One region of the Pseudofrankia saprophytica genome, then DNA from elsewhere that is predicted to be linked to it. Evidence: riboswitches for the same ligand, from Rfam matches in the RefSeq annotation. Region 1 holds a riboswitch; each other region holds the start of a gene.
What was found. A riboswitch is a leader RNA that binds a small molecule or an ion and turns the genes downstream of it on or off. The one in region 1 is predicted to bind cyclic di-AMP.
Positions count from the first base shown of each region.

Region 1 (2,188 bases):
TCGCCCCGGGCGCGAGCTCCGCCGGCGCCGGCCAGGCCTCCCGGTCGGCCCCCAGAGCGCCTCTCGTGGCCCAGCCGATCTCCTCGACCACGGCGCACCTGCCCTTCACGACGGCACTGGCCGGCCAGTACCGCGCCGACGTCCAGTCCTGGCAGGCCCAGATGAACAAGATCGGCTATTCCCTCGCCGCCGACGGGCACTACGGGCCGCGTTCGGCCGAGGCCGCCCGCGCGCTGCAGCGGGCCAAGGGCCTGGCCGTCGACGGCGTCGTCGGCCAGAGGACCTGGGCCGCCACCTTCGCCTGAGCCGTCAGGCGTCACCGCCCGGCTGACCTTCTCGCCGAGGCCTCCCGTCACGCGGGGCTTTGCCATTGCCCGTCGTTGACGGAACTCCCGGGGATCGGCTGACACCGATCCCGGGCAGGAGCCTCGGCCTGGGCCACCCGCCCGGATCCTCCCTCCCGGGCCGGCCCCGCGAGGTCAGTCGACCCGCCGCCACTGGAACCTCGCCGCGATCGGCCCCCACCGACCGCTGCCCACGCTGGCGACGGGACCCCTTTCCCACCCCGTCTCCGGCCGCCAGTCGGAGGCGTGCGGCCTTGGCCCGCCGGTTGGTCGGTGGGGCGAGGGGATCTGGCGGCGACGACGGTCGCTGCCTCGCCGCCGTGCCGTCGCGCCGGCCACAGAGTCGAAGGCCGCGCGAGCCTCATCATGATCGCGTGGCCGCCGGCCGGCGTGCCGGTCGGGCGGCGTCAGCGAGTGGCTGGCGCCACCGCCGGAACAGTCGCGAACCGGGGTCGTCCCTTTCGTTGGGGTGACCCCGGTTTGCGGCGAAGGATGACGACTCGCTACAGTCCGGTGCTACTCATCCGACCTGGGTGAGTCGCGCGGGCGGACGCCGAGTCCTGCCCCCACCCGCGTGTGGAGATGGCCCCGCTGCCGCGGGGCACGATCCGCTCGGGCAGGAGCGGGGGACCCACTTCCGGACGGGACGACAGTCACGTCCTCGGGGTGAAGCCGGTCAGCTGGGCGCGACGCCGCGGGCGACGCGCGAGGTGACACCGGCCGGGCATTCCCAGCCCGAACCCGACAGCTCACCCCGCAGGCGCAGGGAAGGGATCGACATGCCGTCTGAGCAGTCCGGTGACGCCCGGTCCGCCTCCAGGACGGGAGGCCGGCACCGTGCCCCGCAGGGCCCGTCGTCGACCGCCCGCCTGCTGCGTACCACCGGCGCGGTCACGGCGCTCGTGGGCAGCGGCCTCGCGGTCACCGCGATACCGGCCGGCGCCGCCACCCCGGACGACTTCGCCCGGTTGCGTCAGTGCGAGTCCGGCGGCAATTACTCGATCAACACCGGCAACGGCTTCTACGGCGCCTACCAGTTCGACAAGCGCACCTGGCAGGGCCTCGGCTACTCCGGCCTGCCGAGCGAGGCGGCCCCGGCCGTTCAGGACGAAGCGGCATACCGGCTTTACAACTCCCGCGGCTGGTCCCCCTGGCCGGCCTGCTCCAAGAAGCTTGGCCTGACCAACAACGGGCCGGTCGGCGGCGTCTCGTCGTCCGCGTCCAGCGGCTCGGTCCAACAGGCGGTCCAGCCAGCCGAGCCTCCGATGACGCTCGACCGGGCCCGCTCCGAGGTCCAGCAGTCGGGCTTCCACGGCACGATCTCCACGGCCGACGGCGGCAAGGTGCGCGCCGACGCCTACGTCTGGCAGCAGCAGATGCGCGACCAGAGCTTCTCGCTCACCGTCGACGGCAAGTTCGGCCCGCAGTCGCAGGGCGTCGCCGCGCTCTACTCGTACCTGACCGGGGTCAGCGACGGCGAGCCCGGCGTCGTCGGCGAGAACCTCTGGAAGGCGACCGTCCAGGGCTGACGCACGGCTCGGACGCCGCGCGCGGGCCGGTCCGTGGCCGGGGGGCCGCGCCGTCTACGGTTGGGGCATGACGACTCCGTCCGGACGGCCCGATCTCATGGGCGGACCACCAGCCACCCTGCTGCCGGTCGACCCCGCATCGGCGGCGCTCGCCGCGGGTGAGGCCGCAAGCCGCGTGGCCGCCCGGTTCCCCACCTCCAGCGCGGCGTGGGCTGCGTTGGCCGAGGAGGCCCTCGGCGGCGGGCGCCCAGTCGAGGCGTACGCCTACGCGCGCACCGGCTACCACCGCGGCCTCGACGCGCTGCGCCGCTCGGG
Region 1 covers NZ_KI912266.1:1,725,652-1,727,839, reverse strand. The annotation lists gene FRCN3DRAFT_RS0207300 (transglycosylase family protein) at 1-305, shown strand, start outside; cyclic di-AMP (ydaO/yuaA leader) riboswitch at 944-1,122, shown strand; gene FRCN3DRAFT_RS0207295 (transglycosylase family protein) at 1,124-1,873, shown strand; gene FRCN3DRAFT_RS0207290 (DUF3151 domain-containing protein) at 1,941-2,188, shown strand, end outside.

Region 2 (2,188 bases), 870 kb from region 1:
GCCTTCCTCGGAACCTGGTACGGCACGCACGGTGGCTCCGAGATGTCCCTGGAGCTCAAGGACGGCAAGGTGGGTGACGTCGTCGGCGCGACGACGTACCCGGGCGCCTGCACCGAGACGGTGACCCTGATCGAGGTCGGTGACGGCTCGTCGATCCGCGTGCACGAGGCGGTGCAGCCGGGCGACACCGAATGCACCGACGAGGACATCACCCTGACGCTCCAGGGATCGGGTTCGTTGAGCCTGCGCTATGAGTCGTACGCGGAGGGTGACCCGGACGGGACGGTCGTCATGACGCGGGCCGGCGGCGGCAGAGCGGCCTGAGAGCGACCTGACCGACCAGGGGCCGGAGCGGACGTAGGCCGCGACAAGCGGAACCGCCCTGACCTCGACAGGAGGGAGAGATCAGGGCGGTTCCGGGGCTCCCGCGTCCGGTGGGGGGAAGAGACGCGGGAGGGTCTTGCTGGTCGGCGTTGACTAGCCGAACAGCGCCTTGTGGGTCTGCGGACCGACGACGCCGTCGACCAGCAGGCCGTGGGCGGCCTGGTAGGCGCGCACGACGCTGGAGGTCTGCGGGCCGAAGTAGCCGTCGACCGCGACCACGTGGCCAAGGCTCCCGAGCTTCTGCTGCAACTGGCGGACCGCGTCCAGGTAGACGCTGTGGTTCGCCGCCTGCGACAGGTACCAGGCGTTCGCCGGGATCGCGGGCGCGGCCTTGGCCAGGGCGGCCGGGGCGGCGGAGACCGTCCCGCTGCCGACCGCGTTCGCGGCGGCATAGCCACGCGACAGGTAGTTCCGGTAGGCGCCGGTGGTGTAGGTGGTCCAGGCGCTTGGGCCGGAGCCCTTGCAAACCTGGGTGGCGGCCCACGCGTTGGTCGCCGGGTCGTAGAGGTTGCGGCTCCCGACCCAGCCGGAATGCGCCCGCATGTTGATCTGCCACAGGCCGCGCGAGTCCTCGCCGACGGTGGCGTGCGCGTAGGCGTTGCCGCCGGACTCGGCCAGCGCGATCGCGACCCAGGTCGCGAGGCTGACGCGGCAGCTGTCCAGGCCCGCGGAATGCGCGTAGGCGGCGATCTGGGAGTCCGAGACGCTGGACGCGGCACTGGCCGGAGCGGCGCCGGCGAAGACGGCGGCGCCGGCGGTGGCGGTTACGACGCCGGCGGCGACAACAGCCGAACTGCGGCGGCGGAAAGCACTCTGCTTGCGATGACGACCCTTGAGCATTCTGCGAAAATCTTTCCCGCACGCCTGTGAGGTTAGCTGTCGGGTTCGGGCCGGGAAGCCCGGCCGGCTATTTTTGGGCGCGCTGAAAAGCGCCTTTGAATGGCCGACTTAACCCCAAGGGCTCGCGCTGGGTGGCGCGAGCCCGGAGGAACGTGGTTCCCCCATTTCTGCCCTGGCGATGTTCTCGGAGGGGGCACCGATCCGGGGGCAGAACTCGGCGTCCGGATCGCTGCTTGCTGCGAGCGGAGCAACCGTAACTAGCTACCGGGTGTAGTCACAAGCGGGCGAACTGGGCAGATGTCCGGCAAGGCTGTCACGCTGCGTGTAAAGCCCTGTGGCAACGCGCTTGTCAACAACTAGCTGTGACCAGCGTCACATCAATTGTTGCAAAATTCGGGGAACAAGGAGCCGTTGTCGCGCGAATCAATGTCGCTCAACGGTTTCCAACAGCCACCCTTACCGAATGATGCTTATCGCGAGCGACGCAGATCTGATGCGCCGCGTAATATCCCGCCGAACTTCCCTCCGATCGAGCAATCGCCCGTCACGACGTGTTCCAGCCGTTGGGAAGCCGTGGTCGAGGTCACATCGGGTGACGACTGCCCGTCGGCTGTCGAGGCCGGTCGGGAGATCCGAACTCGTGAACAGGGCGTGAACTGTCGAGGGGAATCCTGACGCCGGTACGTACCGATTGAGTATGTTTGGTCCGAAAAATCGCCTCCGCACCGAAGCCGATGCGGAGGGTAGTCGATCCGCGGGTTGGAGCGTTGTCCAGGTGTTCGAAACCACCGCGGACAACCTGGGCACGTTCTTCTCGGCCGCGGCGCTGGTGGTGTCGCTCGCCGTCTGGTTGATCGACCGCTATGTCCGTCAGCGCCGGATCGTCAGCTACCGGGTCCACCTGAACACCAAGATTGACGTGAGCCCGCGGTCGGCCGCCGACGTCGCGGACCTGGAGCTGCGG
Region 2 covers NZ_KI912266.1:857,237-859,424, reverse strand. The annotation lists gene FRCN3DRAFT_RS0203790 (hypothetical protein) at 1-324, shown strand, start outside; gene FRCN3DRAFT_RS0203785 (peptidoglycan-binding protein) at 478-1,224, opposite strand; cyclic di-AMP (ydaO/yuaA leader) riboswitch at 1,231-1,412, opposite strand; gene FRCN3DRAFT_RS0203780 (substrate-binding domain-containing protein) at 2,000-2,188, shown strand, end outside.
Region 2: it holds a riboswitch for cyclic di-AMP, as region 1 does, so the genes downstream of both, FRCN3DRAFT_RS0203785 (peptidoglycan-binding protein) here and FRCN3DRAFT_RS0207295 (transglycosylase family protein) in region 1, are expected to answer to the same signal.

Region 3 (2,188 bases), 1.6 Mb from region 1:
TGTCGGTGCCGGACAGCACCTCGTTCAGCTGCCGGGCGGTGTATTCGCTGCGCGTGAGCGTCGTGGCATAGACGTACCCGCGGCCGACCCGCTCCCGGGTGAGCCAGCCCTTCTGGAAGAGCCGATCCATCACGGTCATGACCGTGGTGTAGGCGAGGGGACGGGCCTGCTGCAGCTCCTCCAGGATGTCGCGCACGGTGGCGGCTTCCACGCGTGCCCACATCCGGTCCATCACCTCGGCCTCGAGGTCGCCGAACAGCTCCATTCCGCCTCCATCACCCGCCCGCCCATGCGGAGTGTGCCGGAGCGCGTCTCCGGACGTTGCGATGGTGTCACGGCTCGGCGGCCGTCGACCGGGCGGATCGGCCGCCATCGGGGGAAGCGCTCACGAAAACACCAAGGGACCTCGGACCGACGTCCGGCGGCTGTCGGCTGCGGGGGTTTGTGGTCCGAGCAGTTCCGATGGCCGCGGCCGGTGCCATCCACCCCACGCGACCTACTATGGCGTGTAGTTGTTAGGCTGTGCCCGCTATCGCCGTCGGACCGAACGCCGAGTCCTGCCCCCGGTCCGGCGATACCCCTCCGACGCAGCCGGGGCAGGAGCGGGGGAACCACGTTCCACCGGGCGCCGCATCCCTCCGGCGGCGCCCTTGGGGTGAAGCCGGGCGTGTTCGACACGGCCGGCCGGGCTCCCAGCCCGAACCCGACAGCTCACCTCGCAGGCGTCTGGGAAAGGTTTCACGTGCAGGCACGCGAACCACAAACGTCCGAACGGAGTCCCGCCACGGCCCGGCGCGGTCGTCACCGCGCCCGCGCCCGCTCGGGGACGCTGCTGGCTCGGACTTCGAGCCGCGCCACCTTCGCGGTGATCACCACGGGCACCGTGGCCGTGTCCGGGGTGGCACTGGCTGGCTCTCTCGGCCCCGGCGCAGCGGACACGGACACCGGAGCGCACAGGATCACCGCGAACTCCCTGGGCGCGGCCTTGGGCACCGAGACGACTCCCGCTGCGGCCTCCACCTCCGGGTCGGCCCTGCCGGTCTCTCTCCACGTGCGCACGGCGGTCTCGCTGACGCCGGCCGTCCCCGACGTCACGGTGAACGCCGACGAGCCGGTCGAGGTCGGCTTCCGGCTCACCACCCGAGGCGGCGGTGCCCTCGCGGACCAGGACATCCTCGTCCAGGCACTGTTCCCGACCGGCTGGACGACGTTCAAAGCACTACGCACGGACGCGGGCGGCTACGCCAGCTACGCGGCGCGGGTCCTGACGACCACCCAGATCAGGGCGACATTCGCGGGCGGCCCGGAGCTGGACGCCGCGACCTCCGACGCCGCGGTCGTCCGCGTCCGCCCCGCGCCGCCCGCGACCGCCGCCCCGGCCGCCGCCCGCGGGCCCGCGGGCGAGACCATCGCCGACGCGCCCACCGGCGCGACGACGATCGGGGAGAAGGCGGTGTACCTGGCATCACTACAGGCCGGCAAGCCATATGTGTACGGGGCGGAGGGGCCGTACGACTTCGACTGCTCGGGGCTGGTGCAGTACGTCTACAAGCAGCTCGGCATCACGCTGCCCCGCACCACCGACCAGCAGTTCGCGGCGACGACCCGGATCTCGCGCGGCTCCGAACAGCCAGGGGATCTGATCTTCTTCGGCGAGCCGGGGTCGATCTACCACGAGGGCATCTACGCCGGCGACGGAAAGATCTGGGTCGCGCCGAAGAGCGGTGACGTGGTCAAGCTCGAGGCCATCTGGACCTCGTCCTACTACGTCGGCAGGGTGCGGTAGGACCAGACGGGTGCCCGTGGGCCGGTCCCACCGTCCGGCCCGCGGGCACCCGCGGCGGCATCCGAGCAAGGACGCGTCGGCGATCGGTCCTCACGATGCGGTCATCCGGCCTCGTACCCGGTCTACTGCGCCTGGTGGCCTGCGGCTGTGTCGTCGAGTGGCCGCTGGGCGCGGCCGAGGATGTGGGCGGTCGACGGAAGGAACCGCAGGGGTCGGAAGGTGAACCGGGCGATCTCCTCGACGGCGAAGCCGGCGGCGCGAATGGCCTCGGCCGTCCGGCGGTTCGGGTGGCAGCCACCACCGCCCTTCGCCCACAGCGGCGTGATGAGATCTTCGGCCAGCCCTCGCAGTCGATGCTCGGACCGCACGTGTTCGTAGAACCGCAACTGCCCACCCGGCCGA
Region 3 covers NZ_KI912266.1:3,307,138-3,309,325, reverse strand. The annotation lists gene FRCN3DRAFT_RS0213780 (BlaI/MecI/CopY family transcriptional regulator) at 1-265, opposite strand, end outside; cyclic di-AMP (ydaO/yuaA leader) riboswitch at 574-740, shown strand; gene FRCN3DRAFT_RS56175 (hypothetical protein) at 802-1,059, opposite strand; gene FRCN3DRAFT_RS56170 (C40 family peptidase) at 1,052-1,786, shown strand; gene FRCN3DRAFT_RS0213770 (class I SAM-dependent methyltransferase) at 1,909-2,188, opposite strand, start outside.
Region 3: it holds a riboswitch for cyclic di-AMP, as region 1 does, so the genes downstream of both, FRCN3DRAFT_RS56170 (C40 family peptidase) here and FRCN3DRAFT_RS0207295 (transglycosylase family protein) in region 1, are expected to answer to the same signal.

Region 4 (2,188 bases), 2.7 Mb from region 1:
TGTACGGCCACGCCATCCCCACGCCGGTCGCCCCACCCGCGCCGGTCGCCCCACCCGCCCAGGGTTCCCCGGCCGCGCCGCTCGGTGTCGCTCCCGCGGCCGTGCCGCCGCCCACGGGCGTCCCGTCGGCCGCGTCGCCCCCTGGGGGCCCGCCCACGCCGCCAGCGACCACCTCCGCGGCCGTGGCGCCCACCGCGTCCACGAGCGCGGCGGGCGGATCCCCGCCGGCCGGGACGGCGCTGCCCCCGCCGGCCTCGTCCGCGTCCGTCGGGCCGTCCGCCGCCGTCACGCCGCGCCCATCCGGCTGACGGCGCCGCCCCCGCCGCGCCTCCTTCGTTCTTCGCCGGCCTGTCCGCCGTCCGCGTCGGTCGTCCGCTGCCTGTCCGCCGGTGTCGGGCTGATCGTGATGCCGCGGTCGCGGCGGCCGGTCGCACCGGTAGACAAGATAGTCAACGCTGTTGACGCGCCGACCCCGGCTTGGTGATCTTCGTCGGGCGGCGGCTCTTTGGTGTAGGGCGTGTGGGGAAGAGCCTGCCCCCACGGGGTGATCGCGGGGTGTGGCGATGTCGCGGCGGCGCACGTCTGTTTCGCCCCGCTCGCCCGCTAGGGACTTTGGTCTCTAGCGCGCATCGGGACTAAAGTCCCGGCGGCCCTGGGCTGGGCGTCGCCTGATGGTCGATTTCTCTCAGTCGACGCAACGAGACATCAACCACTGCGCCCGCGCTGGCGTGGAGTCGCCGGTCTTCGCGCCGTGCCGACGCCGGTTACTCCTGGCCAGGGCGCATGTGCAGAACAGACCGGAACGAGGTGGACATCTCATCGAAACGCGCGGCCGGGTGTCCAATTGTTGTGTTTATGGTGGTTGGAGGCCCCGCTGGGGGATCGACTATGGTCAGCGGTGCAACATTCTTCACCTAAGGCAACAAACCGCCAGGCCAAACGCCGAGTCCTGCCCCTGGTCTGACGTCCCCTCCGACACGCCGGGGCAGGAGCGGGGGACCCAACGTCCACCGGGCAACGCCGACATTCGGCCGCGCCCTCGGGGTGAAGCGGCCGCAAGGCGGCCGGGCAGCGTGAACCCTGCCCGAACCCGACAGCTGACCTCGCAGGCGTCAGGGAAGGACGCGCGTTGTCCCGTCGTGGCATGGCCTGGCTCCCGGACGACTGGGACGAGCTGGTGCGCGGTCGGCATCGCACGGACGGCGCTCCCAGCGGGGCCCGCCGGCGCAACGGCAACCAGCCCCGCCGGGTCAGCACGATCGCCGCGTTCACGACCGGCACGCTCGCCGTGTCCACCGCCGCGTTCGCCGCGACGGTCCCGTCCCAGGATTCGCCCTCGACGGTCGACACGAACCCGCAGAGCAACAGCACCACCTACGAGGCGAGTGCCCTGGGCGCGGCGCTCGGGGGCGGGGACGGCGAGGGCGGCTCCGGCGGCCTGGGCAGCGCCCTGGCCGGAGGTTCCGGCTCCGGCGGTCTCGCCGGGGCGCTGGCCGACTCCGGCCCGGTCTTCACGAACCTGGCGCTCACCGCGGACCACACCACCGTCCAGCCCAACGCCCCGGTCGTACTGACCGTCAAGGCGACGGAGGCGCTCGACGGCTCGCCGCTGGCCCGCCAGAAGGTGAAGATCGTCGTGGTGGACGGGCCGAAGTGGCAGGCCACCACCACTCTCACCACCGACGACCAGGGCCAGGCGAGCATCACCGCCCGGCTGCTGTCGACCACCACGCTCACCGCCGTGTTCGACGGCGGCAGCTCGCTGCGGCCCTCGGTGGCCGGCGCGACCACGATCACGATCCAGCAGCGCAGGGCCTCGGACTACCTCGACACGGGCGTCCCGTCCGTCATCCCGGGCAGCTCCATCGGCGAGAAGGCCGTCTACCTCGCCTCGCTGCAGAAGGGCAAGCCGTACGTCTACGGCTCCGAGGGCCCGTACTCGTTCGACTGCTCCGGCCTCGTCCAGTACGTCTTCAAGCAGCTGGGCCGCAACCTGCCGCGGACCGCCGAGGCGCAGTACTGGGCCACGTCGCACGTCGCCCAGTCGGGCAAGCAGCCCGGCGACCTGATCTTCTACGGCAGCCCGGGCAACATCTACCACGTCGGCATCTACGCCGGTAACGGCTACATGTGGGCCGCTCCGCAGACCGGTGGTGTGGTTTCCCTGCGCCCGATCTACAGCTCGACG
Region 4 covers NZ_KI912266.1:4,379,575-4,381,762, forward strand. The annotation lists gene FRCN3DRAFT_RS49635 (class F sortase) at 1-308, shown strand, start outside; cyclic di-AMP (ydaO/yuaA leader) riboswitch at 931-1,126, shown strand; gene FRCN3DRAFT_RS0218280 (C40 family peptidase) at 1,145-2,188, shown strand, end outside.
Region 4: it holds a riboswitch for cyclic di-AMP, as region 1 does, so the genes downstream of both, FRCN3DRAFT_RS0218280 (C40 family peptidase) here and FRCN3DRAFT_RS0207295 (transglycosylase family protein) in region 1, are expected to answer to the same signal.